Regions from separate parts of the Cytobacillus sp. GQ23 genome, predicted to be linked through region 4. Evidence: predicted binding sites of a transcription regulator. Region 4 holds the regulator's gene; each other region holds the start of a gene.
The links. Region 4 encodes Rex, which represses fermentation and respiration genes when NADH is low (regulators of the CRP and FNR family bind a similar motif). Its sites were predicted from a motif close to TTGTGAAATATTTCACAA; they were not measured.
Positions count from the first base shown of each region.

Region 1 (4,210 bases), on a different contig from region 4:
CGCAGGAAGTATATAAAAAAGTAATAAAAACATACTTTCCTTTAAATTTCGAGAATGAGTAGCTCCTTCCATTATTATCTTCAAGTGTTACATCCGGGAACTGAGGCTTTTCATCCATTAACTGATTAACCCTGGCTGTTTCAGCCGTAAATGCCTGAAACCCATCTGTGCCAATGTAAAAAAGAAATGCGCCAAACATCAGTACAATCAAGCTTGATAAAGCCGTTCTATTTTTGGGAATCATGATTCATCACTTCCTTTTAAAAGAAAGAGACAGCCCAGAGCCGAGCTATCTCCCTTTCCTTACCAGGTTTTATATGGAGGTGAACCTGGAGGCGCGTTGACTATAAAATCGACCAATGGAATGACGTATGCCATGCCGACAAGGGCAATCATACACACAATCCATAATCCCCAGCGCTCTGTCCATCTAGGTGTAGGCGCTTCATCCTCTTCCACTTCCGCAACAGGGAATTCTGTGTTCCCTTTTGGTGCAAAGAACATGAGGTAGAATACGGCATATACCTGGATGAGTACACCAATCATCAGCAGGGTACCGCCTATGGCCAAGAAGAACAGATAAGGATCCCAGCTTAAAGCAGTCGCATTGTCAAAGTATGTTGAATAGGACGTCCTTCTTGGAGAACCCAGCAGCCCTACCCAGTGCATTGCTCCTGACATGATGATCATACCGAGCGTCCATATGATCGTTTGTATAACCCCAAGTTTATTGATCTGCGGTGTCAGCACTCTTTTTGATACATAAGGAATGAGCCAATAGCTGATGCCGAAGAATGTCATGACCACTGACATGCCAAGTGTTAAGTGGAAATGGCCGACAATCCACATTGTGTTATGGACTACCTGATTCAATTGATTTGTGCTTTGTACAATTCCGCCCGCCCCTGCAGGAATAAAAGCAGCCATCGCGATAAATGGTGCAAGGAATCGTACATCTCCCCAAGGAAGTTTCTTATACCAGCCGACAAGACCTCTTCCGCCTTTCTTTCTCGCTGTACGCTCAAATACTGCAAACATAGCATAAGCAGTCATTAAAGAAGGGAAACCAATTGCCAGACTCATAAACACGTGCATGTATTTAACTGGCTCTGAAATACCAGGATCTATAATTTGATGGTGGAAACCGCCTGTAATATTCATAATAACGAGTGCGATTACTACGATCCTTGTTAAAAGGTCATTCCACCTTTTTCCCCCAATGATCTTTGGAACAATGACATACCAGGCAGAAACAGCTGTTAAATACCAGATGTTAACCAGCGTGTGTCCGAAAGCCCAGAACAAAGTGCGTGCAACCATTACATTAATTGTCTCCACCCACCCAAAAGCCCATGGGATAATCGTAAAGACTTCAATCGCTACAGGTATGCTGCCGAAGAATAAGAGAACAAAGACCCCGGTTGCAAAGAAAGAAAGGATCGGTATATGCTGGCCCGGATTCCTCTTTCTCCAGCTGGCCACATTGATGAAGGCACCAAAGGCGCCCATCCAAACACCCAATACGATAAATACTAAGCCTATATAGAAAATGGGTGAAGCAGCCATTGGCGGATAGAATGTATACATAACTGATGCTTCATTCATTAAAATCGGAATCACCGCTAGGACAAATCCGAAAATCTTCATCCAGAAGCCAATCCATGCCATCTTTCTGACCTTAGGAAGCAGGCCGCCCAGTGTATGGGATAACCCGGCATAGAAGTATCCGATTGTGAAGAAAGCCGACAGTACGACTACCAGCAGAAGGCCATGAGCTGTAAGTACCTGATAATAATTCAGCCATGCCGGCAATTCAAACATTCCAGCCCGATTCAGGCCTTGCAGCAATCCAAGTATTCCTCCCAAAAGGATGGCCAGGAAAGCAACAGATAAATATGATTTCGTTAATTTTGCATCCTCAAGGCTAATTCCCATAATTTTATTTGCTTTATCCTTAATAACTTGCGTTCTTCCAGATTGCTTAATAACTGTTTCCACTGTCTATCACCCCTTTATTTCACCGTAATGGTCGTGCTCATCATCTGATGGCCCGCACCGCAGTACTCATTGCAAAGTACTAAATATTCACCTGGCTTATCAAATTTCTGAGTGATCTTTTGTACATAGCCAGGTACTACCATAGCATTTAAGTTAGTTTCTGCAACCTGAAACCCATGAACGACATCTTTTGACGTCAATGTAAAATGAACTGTTGATCCGGCAGGCACCTCAATTTCATTTGGGGTAAAGCTGAATACCTGAAGCGTCATGACTACTTCATACTCTTTCTCGCCTATCTTCTTAATCCCTGGATTATCGAACGGTGCTGTTTCATCCACTTTCTGCGGATCAATTCGCTCTCCATAGCTCGGCGGCCCCAGCTCCAGGGCGAATGTCTGGTAGCCCGTAATCAGCATGAATCCAATAATCATCCCAAAGCTTAGAATCAGCCATATCTTCTCTGACCGATGCATCATTTTGTATCCCCCCTATAATCTGGCCATATACAGGCCATACACTATTAAATAAGTAACAAAGATCCCAAGCCCTACAACTGTAACTGAAAAGAACGTACCCTTTAGAGAGTTATGTTCCTTTGAACTGCTCTGGTTCACTTTTCGTGCATCCACCTTCCATCAGCTCCTTAGCTTTGTTACCTACATCATAGTTGAGAAGGGTTTTCATAAAAGTGAATTGAATCACACTTTTTTCATATATCTTCAAAGCAAAAGGCCTGCAATTTTGGTTAAACACTGTAGTACCAAGGGTTATCTCTATTGAACAGTGCTCTGGTAAGCATATAGGTTCACAAATAGTTCACAAAAAGTCACTTACCAGAAGTCCTATAATGATCATAAGAATATCAAGCTTGTAAGACGGTAGTGCAGCAATAACATTTGGGGTTTTATGTTAAAATGATTTTGAGGGATGTATACTATTGTTCTTAAGCTAAATGGCAAGTTAAGAAATTAATTAAAATTGGGGTGACTATTTTGGATGCTTTCGTGATTTTAGCTTTTTCATTAGCTGCGGGTGCGTTCTCTTTTGCATTATTTTCAGATGATAAAGTTAAGAAACTTGAAAAGAGAGTGAAAGATTTAGAAGATAATATAAACGAAAATTAGAATGGCCAGACTAAACTCAAGAAGTTTCACATAAATAAAAAAAACTAATCCCTATTGGAATTAGTTTGAAAATGGTATGTATAATGGTGGGCCTAAATGGACTCGAACCATCGACCTCACGCTTATCAGGCGTGCGCTCTAACCAGCTGAGCTATAGGCCCATATGTGTTGGAGCGGGTGAAGGGAATCGAACCCTCATCATCAGCTTGGAAGGCTGAGGTTTTACCACTAAACTACACCCGCTTTGTAAGGAATATAATTTGGAGGCAACACCCGGATTTGAACCGGGGATGGAGGTTTTGCAGACCTCTGCCTTACCACTTGGCTATGCTGCCTTAAAAAAAATGGCTGGGCTAGCAGGATTCGAACCTGCGAGTGACGGAGTCAAAGTCCGGTGCCTTACCGCTTGGCTATAGCCCAATAATAATGCAATTTAAAAGAATAATGGGGCGATTGATGGGAATCGAACCCACGAATGTCGGAGCCACAATCCGATGCGTTAACCACTTCGCCACAACCGCCACTATCCTACTGGCAGGGGTAGTAGGAATCGAACCCACATCAAAGGTTTTGGAGACCTTCGTTTTACCATTAAACTATACCCCTATATCAATGGTGGAGGGGGGCAGATTCGAACTGCCGAACCCGAAGGAGCGGATTTACAGTCCGCCGCGTTTAGCCACTTCGCTACCCCTCCAAGTCTGTAAAGACTAAGAAAATGGTGGCTCAGGACGGAATCGAACCGCCGACACAAGGATTTTCAGTCCTTTGCTCTACCGACTGAGCTACTGAGCCAAAATAATATTATATCCCTAAATCTAAATAAATGTGCTTCAAAGCCATGCGTTCTTTGTCGCAGATTTTAAAAGCATGCTATTCGATGATGAAAAGCTTCGCAGCTGCATTCTTTTAAAATCCTCTACCGACTGAGCTACTGAGCCAAAGCTTATATCTCTTTGTAAAAATGGCGGTCCGGACGGGACTCGAACCCGCGACCTCCTGCGTGACAGGCAGGCATTCTAACCAACTGAACTACCGGACCGGATTGCGGGGGCAGGATTTGAACCTGCGACCTTCGGGTTATG
Region 1 covers NZ_JCAXER010000037.1:502-4,711, reverse strand. The annotation lists gene AC6CHU_RS23210 (SCO family protein) at 1-244, opposite strand, end outside; gene AC6CHU_RS23205 (cbb3-type cytochrome c oxidase subunit I) at 304-1,998, opposite strand; gene AC6CHU_RS23200 (cytochrome c oxidase subunit II) at 2,013-2,477, opposite strand; gene AC6CHU_RS23195 (cytochrome c oxidase subunit 2A) at 2,490-2,630, opposite strand; gene AC6CHU_RS23190 (hypothetical protein) at 2,994-3,125, shown strand; tRNA gene AC6CHU_RS23185 (tRNA-Ile) at 3,210-3,286, opposite strand; tRNA gene AC6CHU_RS23180 (tRNA-Gly) at 3,295-3,368, opposite strand; tRNA gene AC6CHU_RS23175 (tRNA-Cys) at 3,387-3,460, opposite strand; tRNA gene AC6CHU_RS23170 (tRNA-Gln) at 3,471-3,545, opposite strand; tRNA gene AC6CHU_RS23165 (tRNA-His) at 3,571-3,646, opposite strand; tRNA gene AC6CHU_RS23160 (tRNA-Trp) at 3,658-3,731, opposite strand; tRNA gene AC6CHU_RS23155 (tRNA-Tyr) at 3,739-3,822, opposite strand; tRNA gene AC6CHU_RS23150 (tRNA-Phe) at 3,845-3,920, opposite strand; tRNA gene AC6CHU_RS23145 (tRNA-Asp) at 4,091-4,167, opposite strand; tRNA gene AC6CHU_RS23140 (tRNA-Met) at 4,171-4,210, opposite strand, start outside.
Region 1: the regulator Rex is predicted to act here: its motif matches at 2,688-2,705, upstream of AC6CHU_RS23195 (cytochrome c oxidase subunit 2A).

Region 2 (4,210 bases), on a different contig from region 4:
ACGTGTTTAGTACAAACGTGTTCACAGATGCAAATGCTTCTTTTAAAATCTCTTTTTTCTTCTCAATTGAAAGCTTTGGAGATTTCAAAACAGACTTTAAATCTGAGTTATGGTTTACTACTTCTTTCACTGCACGAAGCTCTTCTTCCATTTGGTCAAGAAGCTGGTGTTCATTCGCAAGCTGGAAAAGAGCCAACGCGTAGCGCTTTGCTACTGTGGAGCCCGTCATCGCTTTTCTCCTGCCTCTTGAATGTATTCATTGATCAGCTTTTCCTGATCAGCTGCACTTAGTTCCTTCTCGATAACCTTGGAAGCAATTAGGACAGACAATGAAGCGACCTGCTCGCGGATAGCGGCAACCGCTTGTTCTTTCTGCTGCTCGATTTCAAGCTTAGCAGATTCCTTAATGCGTTCAGACTCTGTGCGGGCAGCCGCAACGATCTCCTCACGCTGCACATCGCCTTGTTTCTTCGCATTTTCGATAAGGCCCTGTGCTTCAGTACGTGCTTCTTTTAAAAGATTTCTTTGCTCTTCTAATAGCTTCTTTGCTTCTGTACGGCTTTCTTCAGCCGCTTGAATTTCACTGGCAATGTGTTCTTCACGCTGCTGCATAATGCCCATTAAAGGACCCCACGCGAATTTTTTCAGCAATGCCAACAAGATAATGAACATAACCAGCTGGTACAAAATGTCCCCGCCGTTAAAACCGCCGCCTGCAGCGCCTAATACTAGACTGTTTGTTAACACCCTCGATTCACTCCCTTCAAGAGTTGTTCCACTTATGAAACGGAGTCATATGCATGATTCCGAATTAGTTTACGGTAAAAAAACATAAAGGAATGGCGAAGGTTCATGGAATGATCTTCGCCATTTTTGAACGATTGGTACAGTATTAATTAACCGCCGATAACCATGAACGCGATAACAACGCCAATGATCGGAACGGCCTCAACTAGTGCAACCCCGATGAACATTGTAGTTTGAAGCATACCGCGAGCTTCTGGCTGGCGAGCCATACCTTCAACTGTTTTTGATACGATAAGACCGTTACCGATACCGGCACCTAGTGCTGCTAAACCGATTGCAATTGCTGCTGCTAAAAGACCCATTATTGAGTTCCTCCTTAAATTGTATGAAAATTTATTTGTTTAAAATGTTTTGTCCATAGAATGAACAGGTATATATTAATGGTCCTGGCTCACTTTGTGTGCCATATAAACCATTGTTAACATACAGAAAATGAATGCCTGGATAGATCCGACAAAGATTGAGAATCCCTGCCAAACAAGTGTTGGTATAACTGCGGCAAGCATTCCGCCTACACCGGCATGTGCAAGACCTCCGACAAGCAATGTCAGCAGGATCTCACCGGCGTAAATGTTACCGTAGAGACGAAGTCCCAGTGTCAGAGTATTTGCAAACTCTTCAATGATTTTCAATGGGAACAAGAAAGGCATTGGCCTGATAAAATCCCGGCCATATTCTCCTACTCCTTTAAGCTTTACGCCATAGTAATGCGAAAGCCCGACTACCATTGCCGCTAATGTTAAGGTGATAACAGGATCGGCTGTTGGCGATTTCCACCATAAAGTGTGATCATAAGTGATCGCGAACGGAAGTCCGAGCATGTTTGATACAAAGATATACATGATCAGGGTTAATCCAAGGATATGGAATCTTCCGCCTGTCTTCCAGTCCATCGTACTGTTAATGATATTCTTAACAAAATCCATAACCCATTCGAAGAAGTTTTGCATCCCCGTTGGTTTCATGGCCAATCGACGGGTTGAAAGCAGAGCAATAATGAAGACAATAGCACTGGCCACTGTAATCATCAGTATGTTTGATAAGTTAAAATTCAATCCTAAAAATTCTTTTATAGGAGCTTCATGATGCAATAGTGTTCACCTCTCTTCCCGCTATTTACGTAATTGAAAAGATTGAAGAAAATAATCTATCATAATGACAATATAGGATGTCATTAATCCAAATACCACACTGATCAGATGCAGCTTTTCAGGATATTCCAGAGCGATCATAACAGCAAATACTGCTGTAGCCATCCTGGATACCGTTCCAAGTGAACGCACCTTCTCGCCTCTCTCGACTGCCTCTCCAAATTGCAGCGCCTTTCGTGAAATCAGCCACAAATTGAACAGACTTAAGCATGTCCCGAAGATCAAGCCCAGAAAAATAGATTGATAAGGTGTAAAACCCCAGCCGAGAACATATACAGACAACAAAAGGAATATGTATTTTCGCTGTCTTTGAAAAGTTGCTTTGATTTCCGGCATGATGTTCATTCTCCTGTGAAAAAATGTTGGATTAGGCGAAGCATGGCGTAAATCCCGACGCCCAGCCCAATGAACAAGCCGATTAATAGGAATAAAGGCTCAGTTCCTGCCTTGCTGTCAAGCCATCTTCCGGCGAAAATGCCAATGAGCGTGGAACCTACTAACTGGGAAAGAATGGCGGACATTAAGGCCATCGCCTTAAATGGGTTGCGGTCTTTTTGACGCATTAAAACGCATCCTCCCTTAAAGAGAATGGTAAGAGGGTTTTGAGGCCGTAAAAAATCAGTTAAACATCATGCAGAAGTGGGAAATATGTCTGCAAAAATATTTTGAAAACCCTATCATCTTTTACCCTTTGTAAGCATACAATAGGGCTTTGTCAATGTCAATGCGTTTGGAGTGAAAAAGTTCACAAACAAAAAGGTAAAAATATGGTATGTTCACATATTTATCACATTTAATTTTCCCCTTTTATATTGAAAAAGGAGCGAGAATCTGCATCGCTCCTGAAAACCTTTTTTCGCTTACTTTTTGATCTCCTCTGCTTCTGAAGGCACCGGATCCCCCAGCTGGCCATCCGGCCTCACAAATATATAAGTTTCAAGCCAATCTTCCCGGCCAGCCTTTTTAGCAAACACCTTCGCCAGGTAAAGACCCGGCCCTGGCAGCTTTTCTGCAGGGATTTCCTGCAGCAGCTGTCCCTTGCCGGCATTTCTTTTCCAATCCAGAAATCCCATGAACCGAAGGCTTTCCGAATCAAACATCGCAATTCCGAACTCCTCCGCACCGCCAGGCAGATATACTTCATACCGATACGTTCCCGGTTTATCCCCTTTGCCAATTCCGAATCCCATCACCCTTGGGTAATCAGGCTCCTCAAGTACATACAGGTATGGAACATGGATACTTTCAGAACCTGCTTTCAATAGTAGGTACCCGTCATGGATCTTATTCTTTAAAAGGGTCGGATCTGCAGACATTTTGATTTCGACCTTTTTCTTTTCACCCGGATTCAATCGGAAGGTCATTGGCATTTCCCAATTGATGCCCTGCTCCTTATAAGGTACGGAAAAGGAATAAGACTGCGTTTTTCCACTTATATTTTCAACCGTTATAAAACTGCTGTGGTCATGCAGCCTGTCTGCGATCTGAAATTTGCCGAATTGCATGGAAGCCGGTAATACAAGCGTTTCTGCCTTCAGCGCCTGATCAAGCTGTATCCTGCCGGCCCCCTGCTCATAGGTTCTATATGTCCGTCCTTCCGAGTTCCTTATTAGCTTAGCGGTATTCATGAGTGCTGCCTTAATCTGTTCCGGTCCCCATTCGGGATGTGCCTGTTTCAGGATGGCACAGGCACCAGCCACATGCGGAGCGGCCATACTTGTCCCCTGAAGCGGCAGGTAGCCGCCGGGAATCGTGCTATTTATGGCGACCCCCGGCGCCACAACATCCGGTTTAATTTCCCATGTGGATGTAACAGGTCCGCGGGAGCTGAAGTCGGCCAGGATGTCCCTTTCTTCTATTATATTAGTCCGGGCAAGGAGCCTTCCCTTTTCTTTTAAAAGCTTCTTGATCCTCTCGCCTTCTTCCTTTGAAAGCGCCGCTGCCGGAATAGTAACCTCGCTGTCCAGATTGCCGAAGAATCTGCCTTTTGTGTTATTATAAATAATAATTCCCTCTGCGCCTGCTTCCATCGCATGGACAGCTTTATCCGTAAACGTCATTTCCCCTCTTTCCACCAGTACGATTTTTCCTTCCGCATTCTTCAATTCAACCGTATGCCCGAGTCCTCCATCGACAATTTCATATGAGCGATCAAATTCCCACTCCCTTGAACCCTGCAGCAAATCAAGGCGGATTTCGTGTCCATTTATACTCAATATCGGCACCTTGATTGTTGGTGTAGAGGCTCCGAC
Region 2 covers NZ_JCAXER010000020.1:81,947-86,156, forward strand. The annotation lists gene AC6CHU_RS17115 (F0F1 ATP synthase subunit delta) at 1-229, opposite strand, end outside; gene AC6CHU_RS17120 (F0F1 ATP synthase subunit B) at 226-747, opposite strand; gene atpE (F0F1 ATP synthase subunit C) at 897-1,109, opposite strand; gene atpB (F0F1 ATP synthase subunit A) at 1,185-1,898, opposite strand; gene AC6CHU_RS17135 (ATP synthase subunit I) at 1,920-2,294, opposite strand; gene AC6CHU_RS17140 (AtpZ/AtpI family protein) at 2,300-2,521, opposite strand; gene AC6CHU_RS17145 (S8 family serine peptidase) at 2,819-4,210, opposite strand, start outside.
Region 2: the regulator Rex is predicted to act here: its motif matches at 2,692-2,709, upstream of AC6CHU_RS17140 (AtpZ/AtpI family protein).

Region 3 (4,210 bases), on a different contig from region 4:
GAATCAGGAAAGCACCAATAAAGAAACTTTTCTTTAATAGCATGGTCTTATTCTCCTTTAAAAAGTGTTAGTTTTACTTTTTTATCATACGGATTAAGACCTAAAGTATAGGTGGAAAATTAGAGAAATCTTCAAGAGCCACATTAAAAGCTTTTGCATAGATTATTTTTAAAAATGACAAGGAGGAAACAGCTTTGAGGCAATATATCATTACAGGCATGAATGGTGCGCATTACTACGGATATCCGCAGATCCAATATGGGCCCTGGTGGCAGGCTATCCATCAGGGATACCCCTTTCACAGTGTTTGGCATCAGAGTCATTTGCACACCGGACATTACATTGTTGTTACTCAGCAGGGATATTATTAAATCAAGTTTCGTTAAGCTTTGTGGTTATCAGATCAAGGCAGTCTAATGGATGGGTCTTCTCCTTGTTTTCATCTTCGGGTCAGCACTCCTGATTTGAGTAAAAAAAATACAAATGGTTCTCTTGCCCCCCTGCTCCAATTATCACGTGTGCAGAAATAAAAAAACGCATGCCGGAAGACATGCGTTTGTCATATTAAACAGTTTGTGCTGCTGTTTTTTGAATGGCTGTTATTGCTTGTTCAAGCTGGTTTCTGTTCACATCATAGTGAGTAACGAAACGCACATAACTAGGTCCAAAAGTTCCAGATAGAACTCCTTGGGCTTTTAATTTTTCAACAAATTCCGATGAATTCATCTTAAGGTTTTTTACATCGGCCACAAGGATATTTGTATCTACCTGATTTACGATTTCAATCCCATTGATTTGGCCTAGTTGCTGTGCAAGATATTGGGCATTTTCATGGTCCTCAGCCAAACGTTCTCTCATTTGTGTTAAAGCAATAATTCCGGGAGCCGCTATGATGCCAGCCTGCCTTAGTCCCCCGCCAAGTCTTTTGCGCCATTTTCTCGCGGCTGTTATAAAATCTCTGTTTCCTGCCAGTATGGATCCGACCGGAGCACCCAGCCCTTTGGATAGGCATACCTGGACAGTGTCGCAATGCTTTGCTAATTCAGAAGCCGGGAGGTTCAGTGCTGCAGCGGCATTGAATAATCGTGCTCCATCTATATGTACGGGAATGTCATTGGAATTTGCGATACGATGAATATCTTTCATATTATCAATGGGAATCACGGCACCGCCTGCTCGATTATGGGTATTTTCAAGGCAAATTAAGCCAGTTTCAGGAAAATGCTGATCCTCTCCCCTGATGGCAAACTCCAAGTCAGCGGGATTCATGGCCCCTCTTGTCCCGTTTAACGTTCTGGTCTGTACACCGGCGAATGCAGATGGAGCTCCGCTTTCATAGTAAAATATATGGCTTTCTGCCTCGAGGATTATTTCATTGCCAGGACGGCAATGTGTTAATATGGCAATCTGGTTTCCTTGTGTTCCGCTTGTTACGAAAAGTGCCGCTTCTTTTCCAAGCACTTCAGCAGCTTTTTCCTCCAGTATATTTATTGAAGGGTCCTCTCCATAAACATCATCTCCAACTTCAGCTTCATAAGCCGCTTTTCTCATTGCTTCAGTCGGCTTTGTGACTGTATCGCTTCTTAAATCAATCATGTCCTCACCCTGTCTCTATCTAATTTTACTTTATGTTACTGCAGTATTCTGTATTTTTCAATAAATAAGAAAGAGCACTTACAGGCTTTTAATCAAAATCATTTTCCTGTTATGAAAAATCCTTTTCTGTCCGAAGAGTCACCTTTTTTGTATATCTTCCTTTATTATTGAAGGCTCTTTTCTTTTCGTATTAATTTTTGTTTTCTGCTTATAGTGTTGTCCGTTGTTGGCCGCTAAGGATGCTCCTTTTCCGCGAGGCTTGCGCCTAAGGCTCCTCGGCGCTGCGCGTCTGCGGGGCCTCACCTGGCCCGCTACCCCCGCTCTAATTATCTCAGTAAATATAATACAAATAGCAACAAAATATACGAAAACAGCCATGGTGAAAATTTCATAAAAAAAGTTCAAAAGTTGTTCAAAAGTTCGATAATGCAGCAGAACCGTTGTTATATTGCTATTTATAGAAAATAAAAAGCGGTTCAAAGTTCTTACATATATTTCCTTTTGATATTTGTCACAACTTTTCACATTTGCTTATGTTAATATCATTTACACAGTGATAACTAAGTTAAATAAAGGTTTCAGGGATGTGCAATTTTGCCAGCAATATATTTTTTTGACATCTTTGTGAAATTGCGCACATTATTTGTGAATTATTTAACAATAGTTTTGTTTAAAGGAGATGAAACATCAGATGAAAAAAATGCTGCTCTCTTTAACAGCTATATTGCCGATGCTTTTGCTCAGCGGCTGTAATATGGTTGTTTTTGAACCGCAGGGTCCTGTAGCCAGAAGCATTACTGAATTAATTAACTGGTCCCTGATCTGGATGCTTCTTGTTGTTGCAGTCGTATTTGGATTATTCGGCTACATTGTTTGGAAATACCGTGAAAAACCTGAGAATAAGGATTATGAACCACCCGAGGAGCATGGGAGTACACTCCTTGAAATTATCTGGACCGGGATTCCGATCTTAATCGTCATTGCGTTAACGATCCCGACCGTTAAAACCCTTTATGCGCTGGAAGAAACACCAAAGGGCTATGAAGAAAAAGAGCCTATTACCATACATGTTACATCTGCTGACTGGAAATGGATTTTCAGTTATCCCGAAGAAGGCATTGAGACAGTGAACTATGTCAATATTCCCGAAGATAGGCCAGTACTCTTCAAAATGACTTCCGCAAGTACCATGCAATCTTTTTGGGTGCCTGCACTTGGCGGACAGAAGTACACCATGCCGAAGATGGAAACAGAATTGTATCTTGTTGCAGATAACCCTGGATCATACGAAGGCCAGAACACGAACTTTAACGGCCGCGGATATGCGGATATGAAATTTGAAGTGCTTGCCCAAACACAGGAAGATTTTGACCAATGGGTTGAAGATGTTAAGGATACAGCACCTAAATTGACAGAGAAAGAGTATGAAGGACTGCTGAAGCCTACTCATTTAGGAAGACTGACATATTCAAATACTCATTTAGAATGGGTAAATCATGCTGATCCTCACTCTAAGGCTTATACAAACCCTGAACTTTACAGAGGCCATGGATACCAGGGCAAGACATTTGAAGAAGACGATAATTACAAAAATGAGAACCCGAATGTAATTGAAGGTCATGGCAAAGACAGCGGCCATGATGACAGTGAAGAAAACCATGGAGGTGGCCATAGTGGGCATTAAATGGGATGAGTTTTTTATTACCGGAGATCCCCTTATACTAGGTTCCCAGATTGCCATTTTGCTGACAATGATTGGTGCAGTGGCAGGGATTACCTATTTGAAAAAATGGAAGTATCTGTGGACAGAATGGCTGACTACTGTTGATCATAAAAAAATAGGTATTATGTATATCATCTCCGCGGTATTAATGTTTTTCCGCGGCGGGATGGACGGCCTGCTGATGAAAGCTCAGACTGCGCGGCCTGAAATGGAATTTTTGAATTCCCAGCACTATAATGAAATCTTTACAACACACGGCGTTATCATGATTCTCTTCATGGCTATGCCGTTCTTGATTGGATTAATGAACGTTGTCATTCCGCTGCAGATTGGTGCACGTGACGTTGCCTTTCCACAGCTGAATGCTCTAAGCTTCTGGCTGTTTTTCAGCGGAGCTATGTTATTCAATATTTCCTTTGTCATTGGAGGATCGCCTGATGCAGGCTGGACTTCCTACTTCCCTCTTGCAGGCAAGGAGTTCAGTCCGGGAATCGGCAATAACTTTTACGCCGTCGCCCTGCAGATTGCCGGTATCGGTACATTAATGACAGGTATAAACTTTATCGTTACGATACTGAAAATGAGAACAAAAGGCATGACACTGATGAAAATGCCGATGTTCACGTGGACTACTTTTGTTACATCAATTCTGATTGTGGCTGCGTTCCCTATTTTCACAGTCGCATTGGCATTGATGACATTCGACCGTCTGTATGGAACACATTTCTTCACGGTATCCGGCGGAGGCATGGATATGCTTTGGGCTAACCTGTTCTGGCTATGGGGCCATCCAGAGGTATATATTGTTGCCCTTCCTGCTTTCGGGATTTTTTCAGAGGTTATTGCGACCTTCTCAAGAAAATCATTGTTTGGCTACAAGTCAATGGTATT
Region 3 covers NZ_JCAXER010000024.1:63,552-67,761, forward strand. The annotation lists gene AC6CHU_RS19180 (CAP domain-containing protein) at 1-43, opposite strand, end outside; gene AC6CHU_RS19185 (hypothetical protein) at 195-371, shown strand; gene ltaE (low-specificity L-threonine aldolase) at 565-1,596, opposite strand; gene qoxA (cytochrome aa3 quinol oxidase subunit II) at 2,288-3,280, shown strand; gene qoxB (cytochrome aa3 quinol oxidase subunit I) at 3,270-4,210, shown strand, end outside.
Region 3: the regulator Rex is predicted to act here: its motif matches at 2,240-2,257, upstream of qoxA (cytochrome aa3 quinol oxidase subunit II).

Region 4 (4,210 bases):
TTCTGTTGATAAAATATCGGTCATGAGATACAAAGAGAATAGTTCCTGGATAATCGATCAATGCATTTTCAAGGATTTCCTTGCTGTCCAGATCCAAATGGTTTGTAGGCTCGTCAAGAATCAGGAAATTGGCTTTCTGCATCATAAGCTTTGCAAGTGCAAGCCGGGCCTTTTCCCCGCCGCTCAGTGTTGAAACTGTTTTAAGAACATCATCGCCGGAGAAGAGAAAGTTCCCAAGTATGGTCCGGATTTCTTTTTCCGGTTTAAGAGGGTATTCATCCCATAATTCGTTCAGTACTCGTTTATTGCTTGTGAGCTCTGCCTGTTCCTGGTCATAGTAGCCAATGGTCACATTAGAGCCATATTGAATCTCCCCAGTAAAAGAAGGGATTTTCTTAATAATGGTTTTAAGCAATGTGGATTTGCCAATTCCATTTGGTCCTACAAGTGCAATACTATCGCCTCTTGCCAGCCGCATAGAAATATTCTCGCTCACTATTTCTTTGTACCCTATTGCTAAAGAATATATATTCAATACTTCATTGCCTGACTGCCGTTCGATATCAAACCCAAAGGAAGCTGATTTCTCGTCTCCCTGCGGCCTGTCCATCACGTCCATTCTGGCCAGCTGCTTTCTGCGGCTTTGTGCCCTTTTAGTAGTGGAGGCACGGGCAAGGTTTCGCTGAATAAAGTCTTGAAGCTTAGCGATTTCTTCCTGCTGTTTTTCGAATTGCTTCATTTCTTTTTCAAAATTAGCTGCTTTTTGATCCAAATAGGAACTGTAGTTTCCAGGGTACTTTCTTATTTGGTGGCGCGATATCTCGTAAACCTGGGAAACGACCTTATCAAGAAAGTAGCGGTCATGTGATACGATCAGAATGGCACCGCTGTAGCCCTGCAGGTATTGTTCGAGCCACGATAGTGTTTCTATATCAAGGTGGTTGGTAGGCTCATCCAGGATTAGTATATCAGGCTTTGTGAGCAGAAGTTTACCAAGGGCCAGCCTTGTTCGCTGACCGCCGCTCAAGGACGAAATTTTTGTATCATAGCCCATTGAGCTGAAGTTGAGTCCATGGAGAATGGAACGTATATCAGCTTCATATTGATAACCGCCATTTTCTTTGAAATCAACCTGGAGTTTGTCGTAATCTTTTAAAACTCGTTCATAGGCATCAGAATTACCAAGGACATCAGGATCCGCCATTTGCTCTTCAAGGCTGCGAAGCTGTTTTTCCTGCTTTTGCAGATGACTGAAAACAGTCAGCATTTCCTCCCATATGGATAAATCTGATTCCAGGCCGGTATTTTGGGCAAGATAGCCAATGGTTACTTCCTTTGGCTTTATGATCTCTCCGGAATCATACGTCATTTGTCCGGCAATTATTTTTAAAAGGGTAGATTTTCCTGCACCATTGCGTCCTACAAGGGCAATACGGTCCCTGGTTTGTACTTCAAGCTTTATATTCGTTAAAATGGGATCAGCTCCAAAACTTTTTGCCAGCTGATTGACTTGTAATAGTATCATGTTCTTTCACCTCTGGTATAGAGTAAGTGTAACTCATTCATATATTGTTCGGCAATAAAGGAGACAGGACTATAAGCCCGGATGAAGGTCATTAAAACAGAAGAAAAGGTAAATAAATATGTGAAGAACCTTACAATGCACATACAAAGAATCCGAAAAATAGTGTATGATTTTGAAGAGAGGTGTTTTTTTAATGGCGGATTTTACTCATTTTAATCAAGAAGGCAGGGCAAAAATGGTGGATGTCAGCGATAAGCCTGAGACCGCAAGGACAGCCATTGCTCAGTCAAGTATTTCGGTGAATCAGGAGATTTACGAAAAGATCACATCAAACTCCATGAAAAAAGGGGATGTTCTTGCTGTTGCACAAACGGCAGGCATTATGGCAAGCAAGAAAACATGGGACATTATTCCGATGTGCCATCCGCTGCCTCTTAAGGGTGTCGATATTTCATTTTCATGGAAAGCAGAAGAGGATGAGTATGTCCTTATCATTACGGCTTCTGTTAAAACAAAAGGAAATACGGGTGTGGAAATGGAAGCGTTAACAGCTGCTTCAGTCTGTGCGCTGACCGTTTATGATATGTGTAAGGCTGTAGATAAAGGAATGGTAATTGGACCAACCTTTTTAATAGAGAAAACAGGCGGGAAAAACGGAGATTTTAAACGAAATTAATACATCATAAGAAATGGGGATGGACGAATGGCCAATGAACCAATTAAGATACCACAGGCAACAGCTAAACGGCTGCCATTATATTACCGCTTCCTAAAGAACCTTCATTCCTCCGGCAAACAGAGAGTCTCATCAGCAGAATTGAGTGAGGCGGTAAAAGTGGATTCTGCAACAATCCGCCGTGATTTTTCGTACTTCGGTGCGTTAGGGAAAAAAGGATATGGATATAATGTGAACTACCTCTTAGGCTTCTTTCGGAAGACTCTTGACCAGGACGAGCTGACTAAAGTCGCTTTGATCGGGGTAGGGAATTTAGGGACCGCTTTTCTAAACTACAATTTTCTTAAAAATAATAATACGAAAATAGAAGTAGCCTTTGATGTGGATGAGAGTAAGGTTGGCACGAAAATCGGTGATGTTCCGGTCCATCATATGGATGACCTTGAAGAAGTGATTGTGAAAAATAATATTCAGGTGGCAATTTTAACGGTGCCTGCACCGCCTGCCCAGACTATCACCGATCGGATGGTGAATGCGAAAATAAAAGGAATCCTTAACTTTACACCTGCGAGGCTCACTGTGCCGTCCTCGATTCGGATTCACCATATCGATCTGGCAGTGGAATTGCAGTCACTGGTTTATTTTCTTAAAAATTATCCTGAAGAAGTGTAAAAAAAATGAGCCTTATGCGGCTCATTTTTTCATTTTAAAATGCAGGCCAAGCATCCGCAGGCCGGTGCCAAAATCAAATGTAGCAATTAGGATTAAAAAATAAGTAAAGAATCCCCAGGTTTCTTCCCGCTGGGTATTCTGGATGGCTATAAAAGTGAAAAGGCATCCGAGAAGGATGTAAATAAAGCCTGAAAACAAAGGTGTGCTTCTCATGATAATCCCCCAGTAAGTTTAAAACTCCACAGCATTCTTTCTAGAAAAAGCTGATAAAGCTCTGCAAATTTTCCATTTCTTTTAACCACTTTTGTAAATTATCCTGATTCAGCTGAACAACCGCAACAAAGGTATTCATCGCCACATGGGCAAAAATCGGCACGATAATCCTCTTGGTCTTTACATATAAGAAGGCAAAGGTGAATCCCATTGCCGAGTATAGCAATACATGTTCAGGCTCAAAATGAGCAAGTGCAAAAATAACCGAGCTGATCAGGGCAGACAGGAAGAAGTTAAAGCGCTTATGGAGGGAACCGAAAATAATTTTCCTAAAGACGATCTCCTCAAGGATTGGCCCGATGACCGAGCTGATTAAAATGACAATTGGCGATGCTTCAATAATCCGGATAATCTGCTGCGTATTTTCAGAGCCCATTTCAATGCCAATCAGGTTTTCAATACTTGCAGCAGTAGCTTGAGCAATCAGGGCCAAAAATATGCCTCCTATTGCCCAGCCCGCTGAGCCTGCCACAGAAGAGGCATCCCGATCGAGTCCCCTTTTCATTTCTTTCCTTAGTAATAGAAGCGTAATGGTCAGCGTAATCGTGAAACTGATTACGAGCCAGTAGGCTACAGCAAGAATCTGCATATTCTCGGGGTTATGTCCCAGGGCATCGGCAGTTATTAATACGAGCGGAACACCAAACAAGCTTGAAAGCTGCATGGCAATATAGGCGATTAATATAATCCAATATTCCTTCTTCAAAGTGTTTTACTCCTTAATCTGAGTGTTGGTTGCAAGTCCTAAAGCCATTGTACTCTTTATAGGGAGGGTGTTTCAAATATCAGCATCAAAGGAGGAGAAGTACATGATTAAAATGAGGGCTGGTGAAGCATACTTAAGAGGTTGTCTATGAGGAAATTTTTTATAAAAAATTTAAGCTTCACCCTTGCAAATAGATATGAGATTCATTAATATAATAATTGTGTTAGCACTCATAAAGAGAGAGTGCTAATAAATAAAAATATTTACATATTATTTGAGGAGGTTGTTTCACTTGTTAAAGCCACTAGGTGATCGAATCATTATCGAGCTTGTTGAAACTGAAGAAAAAACTGCAAGC
Region 4 covers NZ_JCAXER010000035.1:45,976-50,185, reverse strand. The annotation lists gene abc-f (ribosomal protection-like ABC-F family protein) at 1-1,525, opposite strand, end outside; gene moaC (cyclic pyranopterin monophosphate synthase MoaC) at 1,719-2,201, shown strand; gene AC6CHU_RS22840 (redox-sensing transcriptional repressor Rex) at 2,229-2,873, shown strand; gene AC6CHU_RS22835 (YdiK family protein) at 2,895-3,086, opposite strand; gene AC6CHU_RS22830 (CPBP family intramembrane glutamic endopeptidase) at 3,127-3,852, opposite strand; gene groES (co-chaperone GroES) at 4,145-4,210, shown strand, end outside.